Regions from separate parts of the Dechloromonas aromatica RCB genome, predicted to be linked through region 2. Evidence: riboswitches for the same ligand, from Rfam matches in the RefSeq annotation. Region 2 holds a riboswitch; the other holds the start of a gene.
The links. Region 2 has a riboswitch for glycine ahead of gcvT (glycine cleavage system aminomethyltransferase GcvT). Riboswitches for the same ligand answer to the same signal wherever they lie in the genome.
Positions count from the first base shown of each region.

Region 1: linked by a shared signal. The riboswitch ahead of DARO_RS16430 (trimeric intracellular cation channel family protein) and the one ahead of gcvT (glycine cleavage system aminomethyltransferase GcvT) in region 2 are both predicted to bind glycine.

Region 1 covers NC_007298.1:3,455,875-3,466,636, reverse strand. The annotation lists gene DARO_RS16435 (OsmC domain/YcaO domain-containing protein) at 1-1,909, opposite strand, end outside; glycine riboswitch at 2,104-2,198, shown strand; gene DARO_RS16430 (trimeric intracellular cation channel family protein) at 2,228-3,025, shown strand; gene DARO_RS16425 (Fe-Mn family superoxide dismutase) at 3,202-3,786, opposite strand; gene xseA (exodeoxyribonuclease VII large subunit) at 3,826-5,178, opposite strand; gene DARO_RS16415 (MotA/TolQ/ExbB proton channel family protein) at 5,462-6,067, shown strand; gene DARO_RS16410 (ExbD/TolR family protein) at 6,071-6,484, shown strand; gene lpxK (tetraacyldisaccharide 4'-kinase) at 6,484-7,485, shown strand; gene DARO_RS16400 (Trm112 family protein) at 7,466-7,642, shown strand; gene kdsB (3-deoxy-manno-octulosonate cytidylyltransferase) at 7,642-8,427, shown strand; gene adk (adenylate kinase) at 8,502-9,155, shown strand; gene DARO_RS16385 (6-phosphofructokinase) at 9,166-10,425, shown strand; gene DARO_RS16380 (sodium-translocating pyrophosphatase) at 10,454-10,762, shown strand, end outside.
Region 2 covers NC_007298.1:2,659,434-2,670,195, forward strand. The annotation lists gene DARO_RS12645 (tryptophan--tRNA ligase) at 1-960, opposite strand, end outside; gene DARO_RS12650 (site-2 protease family protein) at 968-1,621, opposite strand; gene DARO_RS12655 (L-threonylcarbamoyladenylate synthase) at 1,629-2,255, opposite strand; gene DARO_RS12660 (3',5'-nucleoside bisphosphate phosphatase) at 2,257-3,096, opposite strand; glycine riboswitch at 3,207-3,295, shown strand; glycine riboswitch at 3,307-3,386, shown strand; gene gcvT (glycine cleavage system aminomethyltransferase GcvT) at 3,464-4,555, shown strand; gene gcvH (glycine cleavage system protein GcvH) at 4,579-4,965, shown strand; gene gcvP (aminomethyl-transferring glycine dehydrogenase) at 5,097-7,988, shown strand; gene DARO_RS12680 (DUF2946 family protein) at 7,988-8,530, shown strand; gene DARO_RS12685 (J domain-containing protein) at 8,540-9,547, opposite strand; gene DARO_RS12690 (arginase) at 9,551-10,450, opposite strand; gene DARO_RS12695 (YceH family protein) at 10,502-10,762, opposite strand, start outside.

The DNA.
Region 1 (10,762 bases), 800 kb from region 2:
GGTAGGCCTCGACCTGTTCCTTGGCGGCCTCAAAATCCTGCAGGGCGAGGTTGATCAGCAGCTTCAACTCGAGGATCGTCAGCTGACCCCAGTCCGTATTCTCGTCAAACTCGACACCGATCAAGGTGATGATGTCGGTGTAATCATCCAGCTCACTGTCTTCTAGGCGTTCCAGCAATGCTTCGAGGGCCGCATCATCGAGACGGTGCAGGTTCAGGATATCGGCGCGGAAGGCCAGCGCCTTGTTGGTGTTATCCCAGATCAAATCCTCGATTGGGTAGATTTCCGAATAACCCGGCACCAGGATGCGACAGGCGGTGGCGCCAAGCTGGTCATAGACCGCCATGTACACTTCCTTGCCCATGTCTTCGAGAATGCCGAACAGGGCGGCGGCTTCCTCGGCATTGGATTCTTCACCGTGGCCGGAGAAATCCCATTCGACAAAATCGTAATCGGCTTTGGCGCTGAAAAAGCGCCACGACACCACGCCACTGGAGTCGATGAAGTGTTCGACAAAGTTGTTCGGCTCGGTGACGGCATTGCTTTCAAAGGTCGGCCGGGGCAAGTCGTTCAGGCCTTCGAAGCTGCGTCCCTGCAGCAACTCGGTCAGGCTGCGTTCGAGCGCGACTTCCAGGCTCGGGTGCGCGCCGAAGGAGGCGAAGACGCCGCCGGTGCGCGGGTTCATCAGGGTGACGCACATCACCGGGAATTCGCCGCCCAGCGACGCATCCTTGACCAGCACCGGGAAGCCCTGGTTTTCCAGCTCGGCAATGCCGGCCAGGATGCCGGGGTATTTCGCCAGTACGTCGGACGGCACATCCGGCAGCGCGATTTCGCCTTCGAGGATTTCCCGCTTGACGGCGCGCTCGAAAATTTCCGACAGGCACTGCACCTGCGCCTCGGCCAGCGTGTTGCCGGCGCTCATGCCGTTGCTGAGGAACAGATTGTCGATCAGGTTGGTCGGGAAATACACCGTCTCGCCGTCCGACTGCCGCACGTAAGGCAGCGCACAGATGCCGCGTTCGGTATTGCCGGAATTGGTGTCATAGAGATGCGAGCCGCGCAACTCGCTGTCCGGGTTATAGATTTCCAGGCAGTAGTCGTCGAGCAGGCCCTTCGGTAGCGCGTCCTTCTTGCCCGGCTTGAACCAGCGTTCGTGCGGGTAATGCACGAAGGGCGCGTTGCCAATGTCTTCGCCCCAAAACTGGTCGTTGTAGAAATGGTTGCAATTCATCCGCTCGATGAATTCGCCCAAGGCCGAGGCCAGCGCGCTTTCCTTGGTCGCGCCCTTGCCATTGGTGAAGCACATCGGCGAATGCGCATCGCGGATATGTAGCGACCACACATTGGGCACCAGATTGCGCCACGACGCGATTTCGATCTTCATGCCGAGGCCGGCCAAAATGCCGGACATGTTGGCGATGGTTTGTTCCAGCGGCAGGTCCTTGCCGGCGATATAGGTGCTGGCTTCCGAATCCGGATTCAGCGTCAGCAAGGCCTGCGCATCGGCATCGAGATTCTCGACCTCCTCGATCACGAACTCCGGACCGGTTTGCACCACCTTTTTCACGGTACAGCGGTCGATGGAGCGCAGAATGCCCTGCCGGTCCTTGGCGGAAATATCTGCCGGCAACTCGACCTGGATCTTGAAAATCTGCTGGTAGCGGTTTTCGGGATCGACGATATTGTTCTGCGACAGGCGGATATGCTCGGTCGGAATGTTGCGCGTGTCGCAGTACAACTTCACGAAGTAAGCCGCACACAAGGCCGACGAAGCCAGAAAGTAATCGAACGGCCCCGGCGCCGAGCCATCGCCCTTGTAGCGGATGGGCTGGTCGGCGATGACCGTGAAGTCATCGAACTTGGCCTCAAGACGCAGCTTGTCGAGAAAATTGACCTTGATTTCCATGCGGGAATTCCAAAAATAGCGTTCAAAACGGATTGGCCACCATTATCCGGTTTTCCCGGGTGTAAAACCGTGTTTCTCGGCAGTTCGAGGGTACGGCGGATGGTGACGCTTGGCGGACTGTGTCTTTCACCCGGAGATATTGATGCGTACGCGCCACCCCTGATTGACAGGCAGTCATCGCTGTCAGGATAATCAAAACATCTGCAGGAGAGAGAGTCGTGGATTTACACACTCCGCCGAAGGCGCAAACTCCCATAATCGCTCAGGCATACCGAACTGCAGAAATGATTCGCCGGCTGGAGAGAAGTTGAGAGCGTCTTGGCGCTCGGCAACTCACCGAAGGGGCAGGCTCTTGTTGAGCCGAAACTCTCAGGTAAAAGGACAGGGGGAGAGGCGTCACGGAAGCACTCAATTCGAGTCTTCCGATTTTTGACGGAGTCTCTCCTGATGTTCGATAGTCTCGCCCACGTTTTTCAGCCTCTCGCTATCAAGCAATTCAACTTGTTACTGGTCATTTATCTGGTTGCCATCACCGCCGAAGCGATGTCCGGTGCCCTGGCAGCAGGACGTCGCAACATGGATTTCTTCGGGGTGGCCGTGATCGCCTTTGTCACCGCTCTGGGAGGCGGAACCATCAGGGATGTCGTTCTTGGCAATTACCCGATTGGTTGGACGCAGCATCCCGAATACGTGTATCTGGTGACCCTGGCTGGTTTGGCCACGACCTTGCTTGCCAAGTTCATGCACCACCTGAAAAACGTCTTTCTGATGCTGGATGCACTCGGGTTGGTCGCCTTCTCGCTGATTGGTTGCAATGTGGCCCTGCAACTTGAATACCCGACGGTAGTAGTCATCATGGCCGGCATGCTGACGGGGATATGCGGAGGCGTTTTGCGCGATGTGCTGTGCAACCAGGTGCCCGTCGTATTTTGCCGGGAGCTTTATGCCAGCGTGTCACTCTTTGTTTGCGCCCTATTTCTCGCGTTGAGGTCGCTGGACTTGGATGCCAACCTCAATACGATGATGTGCTTCATTCTCGGCTTCGGATTTCGCATGCTGGCGCTACGTTTGAGCTGGAAGCTTCCGACCTTCTCCTATCAGCAGCGATGGGATTAGTGCTGAGCGCGCTATTTTTAATCACTCGACGGCTACTCATGTTTACCAGCAGCCATTTTTGATTGCGGGACCTGACAGTCCGCAATGATCGATTGATTGTCCGTCCGGATGAATCTGCGTCCATGAAAAAGGGAGCTGCTAGCTCCCTTTTTGTCCTGAAATAACAGCAGCAGGAATCAGGCGAAGTTGGCTTCGACGAAGGACCAGTTGACCAGCGAGGCCAGGAAGGTTTCGACAAACTTCGGACGCATGTTGCGGTAGTCGATGTAGTAGGCGTGTTCCCAGACGTCGACGCAGAGCAGGGCCTTGTCGCCGGTGGTCAGCGGGGTGCCGGCGGCGCCCATGTTGACGATGTCGAGGGAGCCGTCGGCCTTCTTGACCAGCCAGGTCCAGCCGGAACCGAAGTTGCCGACCGCAGAGGTCTGGAAGGCAGTCTTGAAGGCATCCAGCGAGCCCCACTTGGCATTGATGGCAGCAGCCAGCGTGCCAGCCGGAGCGCCGCCGCCGTTCGGCTTCATGCAGTTCCAGAAGAAGCTGTGGTTCCAGACCTGGGCTGCGTTGTTATAAACGCCACCAGCCGGTGCCTTCTTGACGATGGCTTCGAGGTCGAGGTTTTCGTACTCGGTACCCTTGATCAGGTTGTTCAGGTTGGTGACATAAGCCTGATGGTGCTTGCTGTAGTGGTAATCGAAGGTCTCGGCCGACATGTGCGGGGCGAGGGCATCCTTGGCGTACGGCAGCTGGGGCAGTTGATGTTCCATGTATATTCTCCGTTGTATTTAAGGGGTGAAACGAAAATTCTAGTCAGCTTCGGGCATCGCCACAACCTGATTGACGGTCGCGGTCGCCGTGCCTTGAGCAAAGCTGAGTTTGAGGGCGTCGCCGGGCGTTAGTGCTGAGGCATTGCGGATGGCTCGGCCATCAGGGCCAATCGCCAGCGCATAACCCCGGGTCAGTACCGCATGCGGATCCAGTTGCTTGAGACTGCTGGACAGCGAATTAAGTTTCCCGGAATGTTGAGAAAGTGCCCATTGGGTCTGTTTGCCCAGTCGATGGCGCAAGTGTTCCAATGTTCTGGCCAGCAACTCAGGGCGCGGCCGTGCCGTCGCCTGGCGCTGGCCGAGGGTGGTCAGCTGCAGACGGGCGTGATCCATCTGGCGGAGCAGGGCGCGTTGCAGGCGCTGGCTGAGCGCCTCGTTTTCCTGCTGGCGCAGGCGAATCCGTTCAGCCGGGTGAACCAGCCGGCTACCCAGCCAGTCAATACGCTGTTGCTGATCGGCCAGCCCACGCTCCACCCGTCGCTGGAGTTGGCCTTCAAGTTGGCTGAGGCGGGTGAGCAGGCTATCGCGGTCGGGACTGACCAGCTCGGCGGCAGCCGTTGGTGTCGGGGCGCGCAAATCGGCAGCGAAATCAGCAATCGTAAAGTCGGTTTCGTGACCAACGCCGGCAATCACTGGAATGGCTGAAGCGCGAATGGCGCGGGCAACACACTCTTCGTTGAAAGCCCACAGATCTTCGATGCTGCCGCCGCCACGGCACAGGATGATCGTATCGCAGTCGCTGGCACTGGCCTGGCCGAGGGCTTCGGCTATTTTTTGACTGGCGCCTTCGCCCTGGACGAGGCTGGGGAAGATGGTGATCCGCAGGTGGGGCGCCCGTCGATGCAGGGTGGTCAATACATCGCGCAACGCGGCGGCCTGCAGGCTGCTGACAATCGCAATGTGCCGGGGAAACGGGGCAATCGGGCGTTTGCTTTCGGGGGCGAACAGGCCCTCTGCTTCGAGCTGTGCCTTCAGGCGCAGGAAGCGCTCGAAAAGATCGCCCTGGCCGGCCCGGCGGACGGCTTCGATGTTGAGCTGGAATTCGCCGCGCGGTTCGTAAAAAGAAACCAGCGCCCGTGCTTCAATCTTCTGGCCATTTTCCAGGCGCCAGCCCAGCAACTGGGCTCTACTCCGCCATATCACGCAGCGGACTTGGGCGCTGCTGTCCTTCAGCGAAAAATAGACGTGTCCGGACGAGGCATAGGTCAGGTTGGAAATCTCGCCACCGACCCAGGTCAGTGGAAAAGCCGATTCCAGACAGTCCCTTACCAGGCGGTTGAGACTGGCGACGCTGAGGACTGTGTTACTGACAGGTGAGGTGGGCGCTGGCATGGTCGGATTGTAACCTGCAGCCGAAAAGATATGTCCCTTGTTGACAGGGTGAAATTTTCTTAAGTATATGATTTTAAAAGGCGCAAACTAAGTGCCTTGTATTTTGGCAGAGCAGGAAAAGTCCTTTGAGGGGTAGGGTTTAGCATCGTTAATGACAACTGATTCACAGACTTATCCACAGCTTTTGGGGATAAGCCGCGGCAAGGGCGCTATTTCGTCGCTTGCTCTGTGGCGGAGGGCAGGGCAAAATTGCGGGCTAAATTTCCACCAAGGAATCTGACAAGTGATTGAAATCGTAAAGGCGGCCGGTTGGCCCATCTGGCCCTTGTTACTGGCTTCGATTATTTCCGTGGCGCTGATTATTGAGCGCGTGGTTGCCTTGCGCCGCTCCAAAGTGGTGCCGCACGGTCTGCTGCAGCGTGCGGTTGGCGAGTTCAAGCGTGGCGCCAATAACGACAAGCTACTGGAAGAGCTCGAAGGCCACTCACCGCTCGGTCGTGTCCTTTCTGCCGGTTTGCGCAACGTCAATTCGACCCGCGAGATCATGAAGGAGTCGATCGAGGAAGCCGGTTCCGCAGTTTCCCATGAGCTGAATCGTTATCTGACGACACTCGGTACCATCGCCTCGATCAGCCCGCTGATGGGTCTGTTCGGCACCGTGGTCGGGATGATCGAGATTTTCGGTTCGCAGTCGCCGAGCGGCGCTAACCCGATGCAACTGGCCCACGGTATTTCCGTTGCGCTGTACAACACCGGCTTCGGTCTGGTCATCGCCATTCCCAGCCTGATTGCCTGGCGGCATTTCCGGGCGCTGGCCGACGGCTTTGTGGTCGAGATGGAGCAGCAAGCCGTTCGCCTCGTCGAGTACATGCACGGCGACCGGAAGTAAGTCATGAATTTTCAGCGCGGCCGTAGCCGGGAAGAGCCGGAAATCAACCTGATCCCGATGATCGACGTGTTACTGGTCATCATCATCTTCCTGATGCTGACCACCACTTACGCCAAGTTCTCCGGGCTGGAAATCAACCTGCCGACGGCCGATGCCAGCAAGCAGGCCGAGCAGCCGAACGAGGTCGATGTCGCCGTGACCGCCAGTGGTCAGGTCCTGGTCAATAAATCGCCTTTGGCCACCACCGACGTCAAGAGCATCGCTGATGGCTTGCGCCGGGCTGCCGGTAGCCGTGAGGATCCGCTGATCGTCATCAATGCCGACGCCAAGGCCACGCATCAAAGCGTGGTCGACGTGATGCAGGCGGCGCAGACGGCCGGTTATCCACATATTTCCTTCGCCACCCAGAATCGCTGATGCTGGCGCGCTGGCTACAGCGACAGTGGTTCGATCAACGCCGGCGTCAGCCGGCGTTGTGGCTTTTGCTGCCGCTTGCCTGGCTGTATGCCGGCTTGAGTGCGCTCAATCGCCTGTTGGCCAAACCCAAACACTTGCCGGTGCCGGTCATCGTGGTGGGCAACATCATCGTCGGTGGGGCGGGCAAGACACCGCTGACCCTGTGGCTGGCTCGTCAGTTGCGCGATCGTGGCTGGCGACCGGGCATTGTCAGCCGTGGCTATGGCCGTTCCGGGGATGAGGTCAGGACGGTTTCCGCACAATCGCGACCGGAGGAAGTTGGCGACGAGCCCTTGTTGCTCGCCCGGCGCAGCGGGGTTCCCGTCTGGGTTGGACGCCATCGGGCAGTTGCCGGCGAGGCCTTGCTGGCTGCCCACCCGGAAGTGAATGTCTTGCTCTGCGACGACGGTTTGCAGCATTACGCCCTGGCGCGGGACGTCGAACTTGTCGTCTTTGATGTCCGTGGTGCCGGCAATGGCTGGCGGCTGCCGGTCGGGCCATTGCGTGAGCCGGTGTCGCGGCTGGCGAGCGCCGATGCAGTCATTTGCAACGGCCAGCCGGAAACCCTCCTGCCGACTGCGACGCCGAGCTTTGAGATGAGTCTCAAGCCCGGCTTGTTCTATCGCGTCGATGTTGCTGGCCAGTCAGCTTCTGCCGAGAGTCTGCGTGACCGGGGGCGGCTTTATGCGCTGGCCGGTATTGGCAATCCGGAGCGCTTCTTCCGGACGCTGGAATCCTTGGGGTTGTCGTGCGAAACCCGTCCGTTTCCGGATCATCATCGCTATGTTGCGGCCGATCTGGCATTTGCCAAAGACGGCATCCTGCTGATGACCGAGAAGGATGCAGTAAAATGTGCAGGAATGACGGCGGGTGAAACCTGGGTTTTGCCTGTCCAGGCCGAGCTTTCGCCGGCCCTGATTGATTTAATCGTGGAGAAACTTCGTGGACGCCAGGTTGCTTGATATTCTCGTCTGCCCGATTTGCAAGGGCAATCTCGAACACCGCAAGGCTGAGAAGGAGCTGGTCTGCAAGCCTTGCAAGCTGGCTTTCCCGATCCGTGACGATATTCCCATCATGCTCGAGGATGAAGCGCGCCAGCTGACGGCGGACGGGCAGTAATGTCCGGTCTGGCTTTCAAGGTCGTCATTCCGGCGCGTTACGCATCGACCCGTTTGCCGGCCAAGCCGTTGCTCGATCTCGGCGGTAAGCCGATGGTTGTCCGGGTGGCTGAGCGGGCGCGACTGTCGGGGGCGGACGAAATCTGGGTGGCGACTGATCACCTGGAGGTTCGTGCCGCAGCAGAAGCGCACGAAGTTGCCGCCCTGATGACGCGCAGCGACCACGCCACGGGGACCGACCGTCTGGCTGAAGTGGTCGAGCAGCGTGGCTGGGCCGGTGACACCATCATCGTCAATGTGCAGGGCGACGAGCCGCTGATCGAGCCGGAAGTGATCATCCAGACGGCGCGCCAGCTGGCGGCCAGCGGTGCCGATATCGCGACGGTGGCCCACCCGATTACCGATGCGGCGGATTTTTTCAATCCGAACGTCGTCAAGGTGGTTTGCCGGGCGGATGGCGATGCGGCCTACTTTTCCCGGGCGCCGATTCCCTATGCCCGCGATCATTTTGCCAAAGAGGACGGCGGCGAAACCCTGCCGGCCAACTTCCCGGCTTATCGCCACGTTGGCTTGTATGCCTATCGGGCCAGTTTTTTGAAGGCCTATGCCGGATTGATGCCGGCACCCACCGAGCATTTTGAGTCGCTGGAACAACTGCGTGCGTTGTGGCATGGCTACCGGATCAGCGTGACGCTGATCGACGCTGCCCCGGCGCCCGGCGTCGATACGCCCGAAGACGCAGAGCGGATGCGCAAACTGTTTGACCGTGCCAATAATTGCGAGTAATTTTCCGCTTCTAGAGAGCGGCCAGCATTGAAGCCGATAACAAGAATTTCTTAGACAAAACCGAGGGACTTTTCATGAAATTGATTCTGTTGGGCGCACCTGGCGCCGGCAAGGGAACGCAAGCCACTTTCATTTCCAAGCAGTTTGGCATTCCGCAGATTTCCACCGGCGACATGTTGCGTGCCCAGGTCAAGGCTGGCACCGCGCTGGGTCTCGAAGCCAAGAAGCACATGGATGCAGGCGGCCTGGTGCCGGATGCCGTGATCATCGGTATGGTCAAGGATCGCCTGACCCAGGACGATTGCAAGAACGGTTACCTGTTCGACGGCTTCCCGCGCACCATTCCCCAGGCTCAGGCGATGAAGGATGCTGGTGTGCCGATCGAGTTCGTCCTCGAAATCGACGTGCCGGACAGCGACATCGTCGAGCGCATGGCTGGTCGCCGTGCCCACCTGGCTTCGGGGCGCACCTATCACGTCAAGTTCAACCCGCCGAAGGTTGAAGGCATCGACGACGTGACCGGCGAACCGCTCGTGCAACGTGACGACGATAAGGAAGAAACCGTCAAAAAACGTCTGGAAATCTACCATTCGCAAACCAAGCCGCTGGTCGATTTCTACGGCAAGTGGGCGGCCGAAGGCGATGCCAAGGCCCCCAAGGTGCGCAAGGTGGCCGGCGTCGGTAGCGTCGACAACATCACCAAGAGCGTTTTTGAAGCGCTGAAATAAGGAGCTAAAGATGGCGGCGAAAAATGCCTTCTACGCGCAGTCGGGGGGCGTAACCGCCGTCATCAACGCCACGGCGTGCGGCCTGATCCAGGAAGCACGCCGGCATCCCGAGAAAATCGGGAAAGTCTACGCCGGGCGCGATGGCATCATCGGGGCGCTGACGGAAGACCTGATTGATACCAGCCTCGAATCCGACGAGGACATCGCCCGCCTGCGGCACACGCCGGGCGGCGCATTCGGATCCTGTCGATACAAGCTGAAAAGCCTGGAGCAGCATCGGGCGCAATACGAACGCCTGATCGAGGTCTTCAAGGCGCATGACATCGGCTATTTCTTCTACAACGGCGGCAACGACTCCATGGATACCGCCTGGAAGGTGTCGCAGATCGCCGAGAAAATGGGTTACCCGGTCGTCTGCGTCGGCGTACCGAAAACGGTCGATAACGACCTGCCGCATACCGACTGTTGCCCCGGCTTCGGTTCGGTCGCCAAGTACGTGGCGACTTCGATTCGCGAGGCCGGCTACGATGTGGCCTCGATGGCACGAACCTCGACCAAGATTTTTGTCCTGGAAGTCATGGGCCGCCATGCCGGCTGGATCACTGCCGCTTGCGGCCTGGCGTCCGAAAATGCCGGCGAACCGCCGCATATCCTGCTCTTCCCGGAGGTGCCGTTCGATCCGGAGCGTTTCCTGGTTCGCGTCGATGAGTGCGTCAAGCAATACGGTTACTGCACCGTTGCGGTTTCGGAAGGCTTGTCCGATGCGGCCGGCAATCTGATCGCCGAGTCCGGGACCAAGGATGCTTTCGGGCACTCGCAACTGGGTGGCGTCGGCCAGATGGTGGCCCAATTGATCAAGGACAAACTGGGTTACAAGTATCACTGGGCGCTGGCCGATTACCTGCAGCGCTCGGCCCGTCATCTGGCCTCGAAAACCGATCTGGATCAGGCGCATGCCCTGGGTGTTGCCGCCGTTGATCTGGCCTTGCAGGGCAAGAATGCGGTGATGGCAACGATCGAGCGTCTGGCCGATGCGCCGTATCGCTGGCAAATCGGCGATGCGCCGCTGGCCGAGATCGCCAACGTCGAGCGCAAGATGCCGCCCGAGTTCATCTCGCCGGATGGCTTCCATATCACCGATGCGTGTCGGACCTACCTGCAGCCATTGATTGATGGCGAGGAGCCGCCGCCGTATCGCAACGGTCTGCCGGATTACATCCGCTTGAAGAATATTTCCGTCGCCAAAAAGCTGGAGATTTTCACCATTTGATTTCGTTGTTAACCAAGGAGGGGGAGTAATGAGTACAGCGTTGTTGCTGGCGCTTGGTTGCGCCGTGTTGGCAGTCCTGTATGGCTGGATTTCCAGTCGTCAGATCCTCGCGTTGCCCGCTGGCAACGAGCGTATGCAGGAGATCGCCAAAGCCATCCAGCAGGGGGCGGAAGCGTATCTCAGCCGCCAGTACAAGACCATCGCGATGGTCGGCGTCATTCTCTTCCTGGTGATCGGGCTCATTCCCAAGCTCGGTTGGCTGACGGCTTTCGGCTTCCTGATTGGTGCCGTGCTGTCCGGCGCGGCAGGCTTCATCGGCATGAATGTCTCCGTGCGC
Region 2 (10,762 bases):
GTCGTCGGAATAGACCTGATGCAGCTGCCAGACCGGGCAACGTGCCGGATCACCCGGATCGGTGCGACGCACGCGATTGGTGTCGGTCGGCATGCTCTTCACCTTCTTGGCCACCGATTCCTCGGATTCGCGCATGGTGATGGTGTTGTGATATGACTTGGACATCTTCTGCCCATCCAGGCCGGGCATTTTGGATTCCTCGGTCAGCAGGTAACCGGGTTCAACCAGGATCATCTTGCCCGTGCCTTCGAGGAAACCGAACAGGCGCTCACGGTCGATCGCCGACATGTGCTGAATTTCGTTGAGCATGGCCTTGGCCTGCTCGACGGCTTCCTTGTCGCCGTTCTGCTGAAAACGGGTGCGCAACTCTTCATACAAACGTGCCTTCTTGCTGCCCAGCTTCTTGACGGCCTCGCGAGCCTTGTCTTCGAAACCCGGCTCACGGCCATACATATGATTGAAGCGGCGGGCCAGCTCCCGGGTGAATTCAACGTGCGGAATCTGGTCTTCGCCAACCGGCACCTTGTCGGCACGATAGATCAGGATGTCGGCGCTCATCAGCAGCGGGTAGCCGAGGAAGCCGTAGGTTGTCAGGTCCTTGCCTGCCAGCTTTTCCTGCTGGTCCTTGTAGGTCGGCACCCGCTCCAGCCAGCTGAGCGGCGTCATCATCGACATCAGCAGGTGCAGTTCGGCATGCTCCGGCACCTTGGACTGGATGAACAGCGTCGCCTGATTCGGATCGACACCAGCCGCCAGCCAGTCGATGACCATGTCCATCGAGGACTTTTCGATCCCCTGCGGATTGTCGTATTGGGTGGTCAGCGCATGCCAGTCAGCCACAAAAAACAAGCAGGGGTATTCATGCTGGAGCTTGACCCAGTTCTTGAGAACACCGTGATAGTGGCCAAGGTGCAGCGACCCGGTTGGGCGCATGCCGGAGAGAACACGTTCTGCGTACATAGATTATTTAGTAAAGACCAAAAATTAACTCGATCGCCCGGGCTGACAAAACAACCAGCGGGTTCATGACAGCACCGAGGATACCGGTGAATAACAGGAGCAGCAAAATCGGAAAACCCCAGCGTTCGAGCTGGGCAAACTTCCATGCCAGCTGATGCGGTAGCAGGCTGACCGCGATGCGGCCACCATCAAGCGGCGGCAGGGGCAGCAGATTGAGCACCATCAGCACGCAATTGACCATGATGCCGATCTTGCTCATTTCGGAGAGCGGCAGCGTGTATTCGCTGCTTGGCAGCAGCCAGGCCAGCTTGAGCAAGGCAGCCCAGACGAAAGCCATGAAAAGGTTGGCTCCAGGACCGGCGGCAGCCACCCAGAACATGTCCTGTTTGGGTTTGCGCAGGCGACTGAAATCGACTGGTACCGGCTTGGCGTAGCCGAACAGGAAGGTACCACCCGAAAAGAGCAGGATAGTAATCGGGATGATAATGGTGCCGACCAGATCGATGTGGCGCAGCGGATTCAGGCTGATGCGCCCCTGCATCCAGGCGGTCGGATCGCCGAAATGTCGTGCCGCATAGCCGTGTGCCGCTTCGTGCAGCGTGATTGCAAAAATCACCGGCAGAGCCGATATGGCGAGGGTCTGGATCAGGCTTTCGAGCATGGGCCCTTTAGCCCAGACCGAAGATTTCGAGCGGACCGCGGCCGGCGCGAATCAGCTCGGGTGCCGAACCGGTCAGATCGATGACGGTTGTCGGCTCAGTACCACAAGGCCCCGCATCGAGAATCAGCTCCAATTGATCTTCAAGTCGATCCTGGATTTCCCAGCCTTCGGTCAGCGGAAACTCGTCGCCCGGCAACTGCAGCGTCGTTGTCAGCAGCGGCTCATTCAACTCTTCAAGCAAGGCCAGCGCGACCGGATGATCCGGCACACGCAGGCCGATGGTCTTGCGTTTCGGATGCATGACCCGGCGCGGCAGTTCCTTGGAACCTTCCAGAATGAAGGTATAGCTGCCCGGCGTCGCCGCCTTGAGCAGACGGTACTGTGCATTGTCGACCCGGGCGAAATGAGCAATTTCGGAAAGGTCGCGGACCATCAGCGTCAGGTGATGGCGATCATCCATCTGGCGAATCAGGCGAATCTTGTCCAGCGCTTCCTTGTCGCCGAGATGACAACCCAGCGCGTAGCAGGAGTCGGTGGGCAAGGCGACGATGGCGCCATTGCGAATAAATTCGGCTGCCTGGGCGAGCAGGCGCTGCTGCGGAGATTCGGGATGAATATTGACAACGCGTGCCATGTCAGAACACCAGACGCCAGACCGGTTTCAGGTCTTCAGGCAATTGAGGAAGTTTACCGAGATCCACATAGCTTTCCTCGGGCCCATGAAAATCGGAGCCGCGCGAAGCATGGAACTCATAATGACGAGCCAGACGGGCGAAATGCATCACGTGATCCGGCGAATGGCTGCCACAGGTCACTTCGATACCCTGACCGCCAACATCCTTGAAATCATCAAGGAAGCGGCGCATGTCACCACCGGACATCTTGTAGCGCCCGGGATGCGCGACAACGGCCACGCCGCCGGCGCCGGCGATCCAGCCAACCGCTTCTTCGAGCGTCGCCCAGCGATGGTCGACGTAGCCCGGCTTGCCGGGTGTCAGATAGTGTTGAAAGATACCGGCCATGTCCCGGGCAATCCCGATAGAGACCATATAGCGTCCAAAATGCGCTCGCGAGATCAGACTGGGATTGGTCACAAAACACAGGGCACCTTCATAGACGCCGGGAATACCGATCGCTGCGAGGGCGTCGCCCATGCGCTTGGCCCGCTCGACACGGCCAATACGAAGCTCATCAAGGCCACCGGTCAGTGCTGCATTGGCTGCATCGAAACCGAGTCCGACAATATGAATCGGGGTGCCGCGCCACTCAATGGAAATTTCGACACCATTGACGAAGCTCATGCCGACTTCCTCAGCAGTCGTCCGGGCTGTGACCAGACCACCGATATCGTCGTGATCGGTCAGCGCCCAAAGATCGACGCCGTTTTCTGCCGCGCGTCTAGCCACCACTTCGGGCGGCAACAGGCCGTCGGAAACGATGGAATGGCAGTGAAAATCGAAATTGGTAGGCGTCACAGGCAAGCGATTGAAGGCAAACGAAGAGTTTAGCACGAAGGAGGCCATGGCCCGGCCCCCCTTGTGCGGTGCAGCAGGTTGATTAGACCCGTGCATCCCGCTATAGTGCCTCCCGTTCCGTGGGAGAGCGCAGATCCGTCTGCCGCCGAAGGCGCAATTTCACCCGAAAACGCTCAGGCAAAAGGACCGCGGAACCAAAATGGCTGGCCATTTTGAAACTCTGGAGAGCGGCGTTAACAGCGCCCACCGATGGGGCAAATCTCTCAGGTATCGAGGACAGAGGGGTGAAACGCAAGATGTGTATCTTTCGTTTCACCCCTTTTTCGTTTCTAGAACTGGCGCCAACAACCGCCTGTAAAGGATTGATATGCTGAAGAAAACAGTTTTGAACGCCGCTCACCGCGCAATGAATGCCCGGATGGTCGATTTCGGTGGTTGGGACATGCCGGTCAACTACGGTTCGCAGATCGAGGAGCACAACGCGGTCCGCAACAACTGCGGCATGTTCGATGTTTCGCACATGTGCCCGGTCGACGTCGTTGGCGCGGATTGCCGCACCTTCCTGTCCCGCCTCGTCGCCAACGATGTGGCCAAGCTCAAGGTTTCCGGCAAGGCGCTCTATGCGGCCATGCTCAATGAAGCCGGCGGCGTCATCGACGACCTGATCATCTATTTCCTGACCGACACGCGCTTCCGCATCGTGGTCAATGCTGGCACCGCCGAGAAGGATCTGGCCTGGATGCAGGCCAAGGTCGCCGAATGGAAGCTCGACGTGACCATTACCCAGCGCCGTGACGGCGCCAACAATCTCGGCATCATCGCCGTCCAGGGCCCGAATGCCCGTGCCAAGGTGTGGGAAGTGCTGCCGCAGACCAAGGCCGCGACCGCAGGCCTGAAGGCTTTCTTCGCCGCTGAGGTCGATCAGTATTTCATTGCCAGCACCGGCTACACCGGTGAAGACGGTTACGAAATCATGATGCCGGCCGGCGAAGCAGAGGCTCTGTGGAACAAGCTCAATGCTGCTGGTGTTGCCCCCTGCGGCCTCGGTGCCCGCGACACGCTGCGCCTGGAAGCCGGCATGAACCTGTACGGCCAGGACATGGATGAGACGGTTTCGCCGCTCGACGCCGGCCTGGCTTGGACGGTTTCGCTGAACACCGACCGTGATTTCGTCGGCAAGGCTGCGTTGGTCACCAACGGCCAGCAGAAGCAGTTCCTCGGCCTGATCCTGCTCGACAAGGGCGTGCTGCGCGGCCACCAGAAGGTCATGACCAAGCAAGGCGACGGTGAAATCACCTCCGGAAGCTTCTCGCCGACGCTCCAGCAGTCCATCGCTCTCGCCCGCCTACCGCTCGGCGTGCAGATTGGCGACGAAGTCGAAGTCGATATCCGTGGCAAGGCTTTGAAAGCCAAGGTCACCAAACCCGTATTCGCCCGCAACGGCAAAGCAGTCATCTAATTCAACCCATTCAGGAGAAAACCATGTCGAACGTTCCTTCCAACCTCAAGTACACCGCCTCCCACGAATGGATGCTGCTCAACGCTGACGGCTCGGTCACTGTCGGCATTACCGACCACGCCCAGGAAGCCCTCGGCGACCTCGTTTTCGTCGAACTGCCGGAAGTCGGCGCCCATTTCGATGCCGAAAAGGAAATTGCTGTCGTCGAATCGGTCAAGGCTGCGGCTGACGTGTACGCCCCGATCGCCGGCACCGTGACCGAAGTCAATCAGGCCGCTGCCGATGCCCCGGAATCGGTCAATCAGGACGCCTACGCCGCCTGGCTGTTCAAGATGACCCCGGACAATGTCGCCGACCTCGACAAGATGCTTGACGCCGCTGCCTACCAGGCCGTTGCTGACGCCGCCTAAAAGCGGCATGTCGTTCCCGCCCCCACAGGGAGTCCCCTCTGGGGGCAAGCGGGAACCCAAAAACATCAAATCAGTGAATCCCCGCCTGGGCGGGGATGATGTATTCAAGTATATCTAATGCAAGGATTCCCATGCCGTTGAATCTTCCCCTTTCAGCCCTGGAGCAGCACGACGAGTTCATCGGCCGCCACATCGGCCCATGCTCGACCGAAATGGCTACCATGCTGACCGCCATCGGTGCCGACAGCCTGGAGCAGCTGATCGACCAGACCGTTCCCGCCGCCATCCGTTTGCCGGCTGATCTGCCGCTGCCCGCCCCGCGCCGCGAACACGAAGCGCTGGCCGACCTCAAGGCCATGGCCAGCAAGAATGTCGTCAACAAGTCCTGCATCGGCATGGGCTATTACGACACACTGACGCCCAAGGTCATCCTGCGCAACGTCATGGAAAACCCGGGCTGGTATACGGCCTACACGCCCTACCAGGCTGAAATCGCCCAGGGCCGCCTGGAAGCGCTGATGAACTTCCAGCAAATGGTCATCGACCTGACCGGACTGGAAATCGCCAACGCCTCACTGCTCGACGAAGCCACCGCCGCCGCTGAAGCGATGACCATGGCGCGCCGTGTTTCGAAGTCGAAATCCAACCGTTTCCTGGTCGATGCCAACTGTTTCCCGCAGAGTATCGACGTGGTCAAGACCCGCGCCGCCTATTTCGGCTTCGAGTTGGTCATCGGCAACATCGACGCGCACAAGGACGGTGACTTCTTCGGCGCCCTGCTCCAGTACCCGGGCGACAACGGCGAAGTCCGTGACCTGACCGACGTGATCGCCGGCCTGAAGGCCAAGGGCACGACCGTTGCTGTCGCCTCCGACCTGATGGCACTGGTGCTACTCAAATCCCCCGGTGCCATGGGTGCCGACATCGCGCTTGGCTCCAGCCAGCGCTTCGGCATTCCGATGGGCTTCGGCGGGCCGCATGCTGCCTTCTTCGCCACCCGCGAAGCCTTCGTTCGCTCGATGCCCGGCCGCATCATCGGCATCTCCAAGGATGCGCGCGGCAACACCGCTTACCGCATGGCATTGCAGACTCGCGAACAGCACATCCGCCGCGAAAAGGCCAACTCCAACATCTGTACCTCGCAGGTACTGCTCGCCAACATGGCCGGCATGTACGTGGTCTATCATGGCGCCGAAGGTCTGCGTACCATCGCCGGTCGCATCCACCGCCTGACCGCGATCCTGGCCGAAGGCCTCAAGCGTGCCAGCGTCAATCTGCTGACCAAGCAGTTCTACGATACCGTGCATTTTGATCTTGGCGCCCGCGCCGAATCGGTTTACAACGACGCGCTCGCCGCCGGTTACAACCTGCGCCGCGTCTCGGCCGGTGTGCTTGGTATTTCCTTCGACGAAACCACCACGCGAGACGATGTCGCCACCCTGTTCAAGCTGATCGCCCAAACCACGCTCGACGTTGCTACCATCGATGCGCAAGTCGCCGCAGCCGACTCCGCTCTGCCCGACAGCCTGATCCGCAGCGATGCCGTGCTGCAGCACCCGGTGTTCAACACGCACCACACCGAGCACGAGATGCTGCGCTACCTGAAGTCGCTGCAGAACAAGGACCTGGCGCTCGACCACTCGATGATCTCGCTCGGCTCCTGCACCATGAAGCTGAACGCGACCAGCGAGATGATCCCGGTCACTTGGCCGGAATTCGGCGGGATACACCCGTTCGCGCCGCGCGATCAGGCCGTTGGCTATCTGGAAATGATCACCAGCCTGACCGAGTGGCTGAAGACCGTCACCGGCTTCGACGCCATCTGCATGCAGCCGAACTCCGGGGCGCAGGGTGAATACGCCGGTCTGGTCGCTATCGACCGTTTCCACGCCAGCCGTGGTGAAGAGCACCGCAACGTCTGCCTGATTCCCAAATCGGCCCACGGCACCAACCCGGCCACCGCCCAGATGGCCAACATGAAGGTGGTGGTTGTCGATTGTGACGAGAACGGCAATGTCGATGTCGCCGATCTCAAGGCCAAGGCCGAAGAGCACAAGGACGACCTGGCCTGCCTGATGATCACTTACCCGTCGACGCACGGCGTGTTCGAGGAAGCCATTCGCGACATCTGCGCCATCGTGCATGCCAACGGCGGCCAGGTGTATATGGACGGTGCCAACCTCAACGCCCAGGTCGGCCTGACCTCGCCCGGCTTCATCGGCGCCGATGTCAGCCACATGAACCTGCACAAGACCTTCGCCATCCCGCACGGCGGCGGTGGACCGGGCATGGGCCCGATCGGCCTCAAGGCTCACTTGGCACCGTTCATGGCCGACCACGTTGTCCAGCCAACCGGCGACGCCAACCGCGTCAACGCCGGCCAGGGAGCAGTCTCCGCAGCGCCTTTCGGCTCGGCCTCGATCCTGACCATTTCGTGGATGTACCTGGCCATGTTGGGCGGCGCCGGCGTCAAGAAGGCGACGCAGGTTGCCATCCTCAACGCCAACTACGTCGCCAAGCAGCTCAACGCGCACTACCCGGTGCTCTACGTCGGCAAGAACGGCCGCGTGGCGCACGAGTGCATTCTCGACATCCGCCCGATCAAGGCCGCTACCGGCATCGCCGAGATCGACATCGCCAAGCGCCTGATGGACTACGGTTTCCATGCGCCGACGGTCTCCTTCCCGGTCGCTGGCACGATCATGGTCGAGCCGACGGAATCCGAATCGAAGGCCGAACTGGATCGCTTCATCGGCGCCATGATCGCCATCCGTGAGGAAATCCGCCAGATCGAAAATGGCGTTTGGACGGCCGACAACAATCCGTTGAAGAATGCCCCGCATTCGCAGGCGGACGTCATGGATGCCGAATGGAAGCATCCGTACAGCCGTCAGCAGGCCGTCTTCCCGCTGCCTTGGGTGGCGGCCAACAAGTTCTGGCCGAGCGTCAATCGCATCGACGATGTGTATGGCGATCGCAACCTGAACTGCGCCTGCCCGCCGATGGAAGCCTACGCCGACTGATGGCTATCGATCTCTCTGCCATCGCCAAATGGCCCAACGTCCCCGCCTGTTACGACTGGTTGTCGCTCGACCGGCGGGGCGACTGGCGATTGCAGGGAGAGCGTGTGACGCACAGCGGCCTGATTCAATTCATCAACCGGCAGTATGGTCGTGATGAATCAGGCTGCTGGTTTCTGCAAAACGGCCCGCAACGGGTGTTCGTTGCGCTGGCCTCCACCCCCTGGATCTTTCGCCGAGAAGGGACTGGCTTCGTCAGTCATACCGGCGCACCGACCGGCCTGTTGAAGGCGCTCTATCTCGATGAAGACGGCAACCTGCTGCTTGAAGCGGAACTTGGCATCGGCCTGCTGGATGACCGCGATCTGGCAGGTATCCTGGCCGAATGCCGTGCTGGCAATGGCAAACTCGCCAGCGACGAGGCAATCATCCATCTGATGGAAACCGGCTCTGGCGACATCCACTGGCAAAACCTGCGCGTGCAAACCATTGCGGCTGCCGACTTGCCCAAACGCTTCAGTTTCAACCCCAATCCCCGCCCCTGAAGACAGCGTTCAGTCGAGGCCGTGACTTTGCCGCCACTCGGCGATTTCCGGCAATGCCTCAGCGGCATCGTCAAGCAACGCCGCATTCGCCTGCAGAAGCAGCTTGCGCTGGCGAGCACTGAGCTTGTGCGGAAACACTGGCTCCAGTTCAACCACCAGATCGCCGACCGGATTCGTGCCACGCCCCGGATAACCCTTGCCGGCCAGCCGCAACTCGCGGCGCTCGGCAACACCAGGCGCCAGCGAATAACCGAATACACCGTTCAAGGATGGTAGTTCAACCTCAGCCCCGGCAATCATCGCCAGCGCGCTGACCGGCATCTGAAAATGTAGATCGCGGCCTTGCAACTGATAGAGCGGGTGCGAACGAATGATCAGCGTCAGATACAGATCGCCTGCCGTGCATTCATCGTTGCCCGGTTCGCCCTGCCCAGCCAGCCGCAGCTCATCGCCAGGCAGCATGCCGGGTGGCACGGTGATTGTCAGGCTGACATCATCCGTTTCACGACCACTGCCGCCGCAATCCGGGCAGATACGCTCCCTGAACAAGCCTCGGCCGTCACAGGCATCACAACGAACCAGCTTGCGTTGAGCATCGTGGATACGGCCACTACCATGACAGGCATCGCAAAAGCGGGTCCGCGACATGCCTGCCTCGCCGCTGCCCTCGCAGGTCGGACAATCCTTGCCGCGAGCGTAATGAACCGTCTTGCGGCAACCGGTGGCGGCTTCTTCCAGGCTGACCTCGAGGTTCAGGCGGATATCAGCAGCCTTGGCGACACTCTCTTCCGGTTCAGCGGCTTGGTTTTCCGGCGATTCGGCATCATTCTCTTCCGGCAAATCGCCGGTCGTCAGGCGCTCGTAGGCGATGTTGATTGCCTTGAAACGCTCGGTGGCCTCCGGGTGAGCATTACGATCCGGGTGCCAGCGCATGGCAAGACGACGATAGGCCCGTTTCCACTCAACCGGGCCTGAATCTTTGGCCACATCGAGAATTTCGTAAGGATCAATGTCCATGGCTTACTTTGCGCCAACCGGCAAAATCTGCTCGATCATGTTGGAAATCAACGCCGCCGTCGTGCCGTGGCGATCACGATCCGGGTTGTATTCGACGATTTCCAGCGCCTTGAGGCCGGCCTGTGCCGCAATCCAGTGCATCGCCGTCAGCACGTCGTACGAGGTCAGGCCATCCGGCTCGGGGCTGCCGACGCCCGGCGCCGACCTCGGGTCAATGGCATCCAGGTCCAGCGTTACGCCAAAACCGGCCGGCGCACCGGCAACGATGGCTATCGCCTCGTCCAGACAGGCGGCGAAGCCACGCAGCTGGATTTCCTCGCTATCGATGATACGAACGCCCATCCGCTGCAGGAATTCAAGCTCTTCCGGTTCATAGCTGCGCGGGCCGAGGATGACCGTGTGCGCCGCGCTGACTTGCGGGCCGTTCAGGCCGATATTGAGCAGTCGCTTGTCGCCACGCCCGAGCAGGCAGGCCAGCGGCATGCCGTGGACTGCGCCGGAATAGCTGGTTTCCGGCGTGTGGCTGTCGAGATGAGCATCAATCCACAACAGACCAAAGGGTTGGCCGAGCACCCGAGCCAAGCCGCTCCAGGTGCCGATGGCGATGGAATGATCGCCACCGATGACCACCGGAAACTCGTCAGCCCGCAGTGTCAGCGCCACCTCGTCGGCCAGATGGCGACACAATTCTGCAATCCGGGCAGTCGTCGAGGTGCCGTCATTATCCGGCGCAAACAAGGTCTTGCCCCAATCGACCAGCGGGTGATGCTCCAGTTCATGCCACGCCTGCGAATGATGAAACGCCACCGGCCCGTCCTCGCAAGCCTGATCCTGCGCGCCGAGGCCGCTGGCGGCGCCGATGATGCGAATGCGGGAGTATTTCAGGGAACCGAGGGGTTTCATGGCGGGCGAATTATAGGTCATGCACACGGCAGAACTGCCGTAAATGCACGCCTATTCGCGGCTCCGTTCGAGCAGCAAGGCACGCAATTCGGCGACTTCGGCCTCCAGAGACGATACCCGCGCCCGAAGCTCCTCGATGTCCTGCATGCCCGTCGATGGCGAGCGGCCAGCGGCACCCGCCTCGATCATCGGCTCACCACTCAGCAGATGCATCCAGCGGTTTTCACGCGATCCTGGCAGGCGAGGCAGTTCGACCACCAAGGCACCGTCTTCCTTGGCGGCCAGCTCCTCCAGAAAAGCCTCGACCGACGA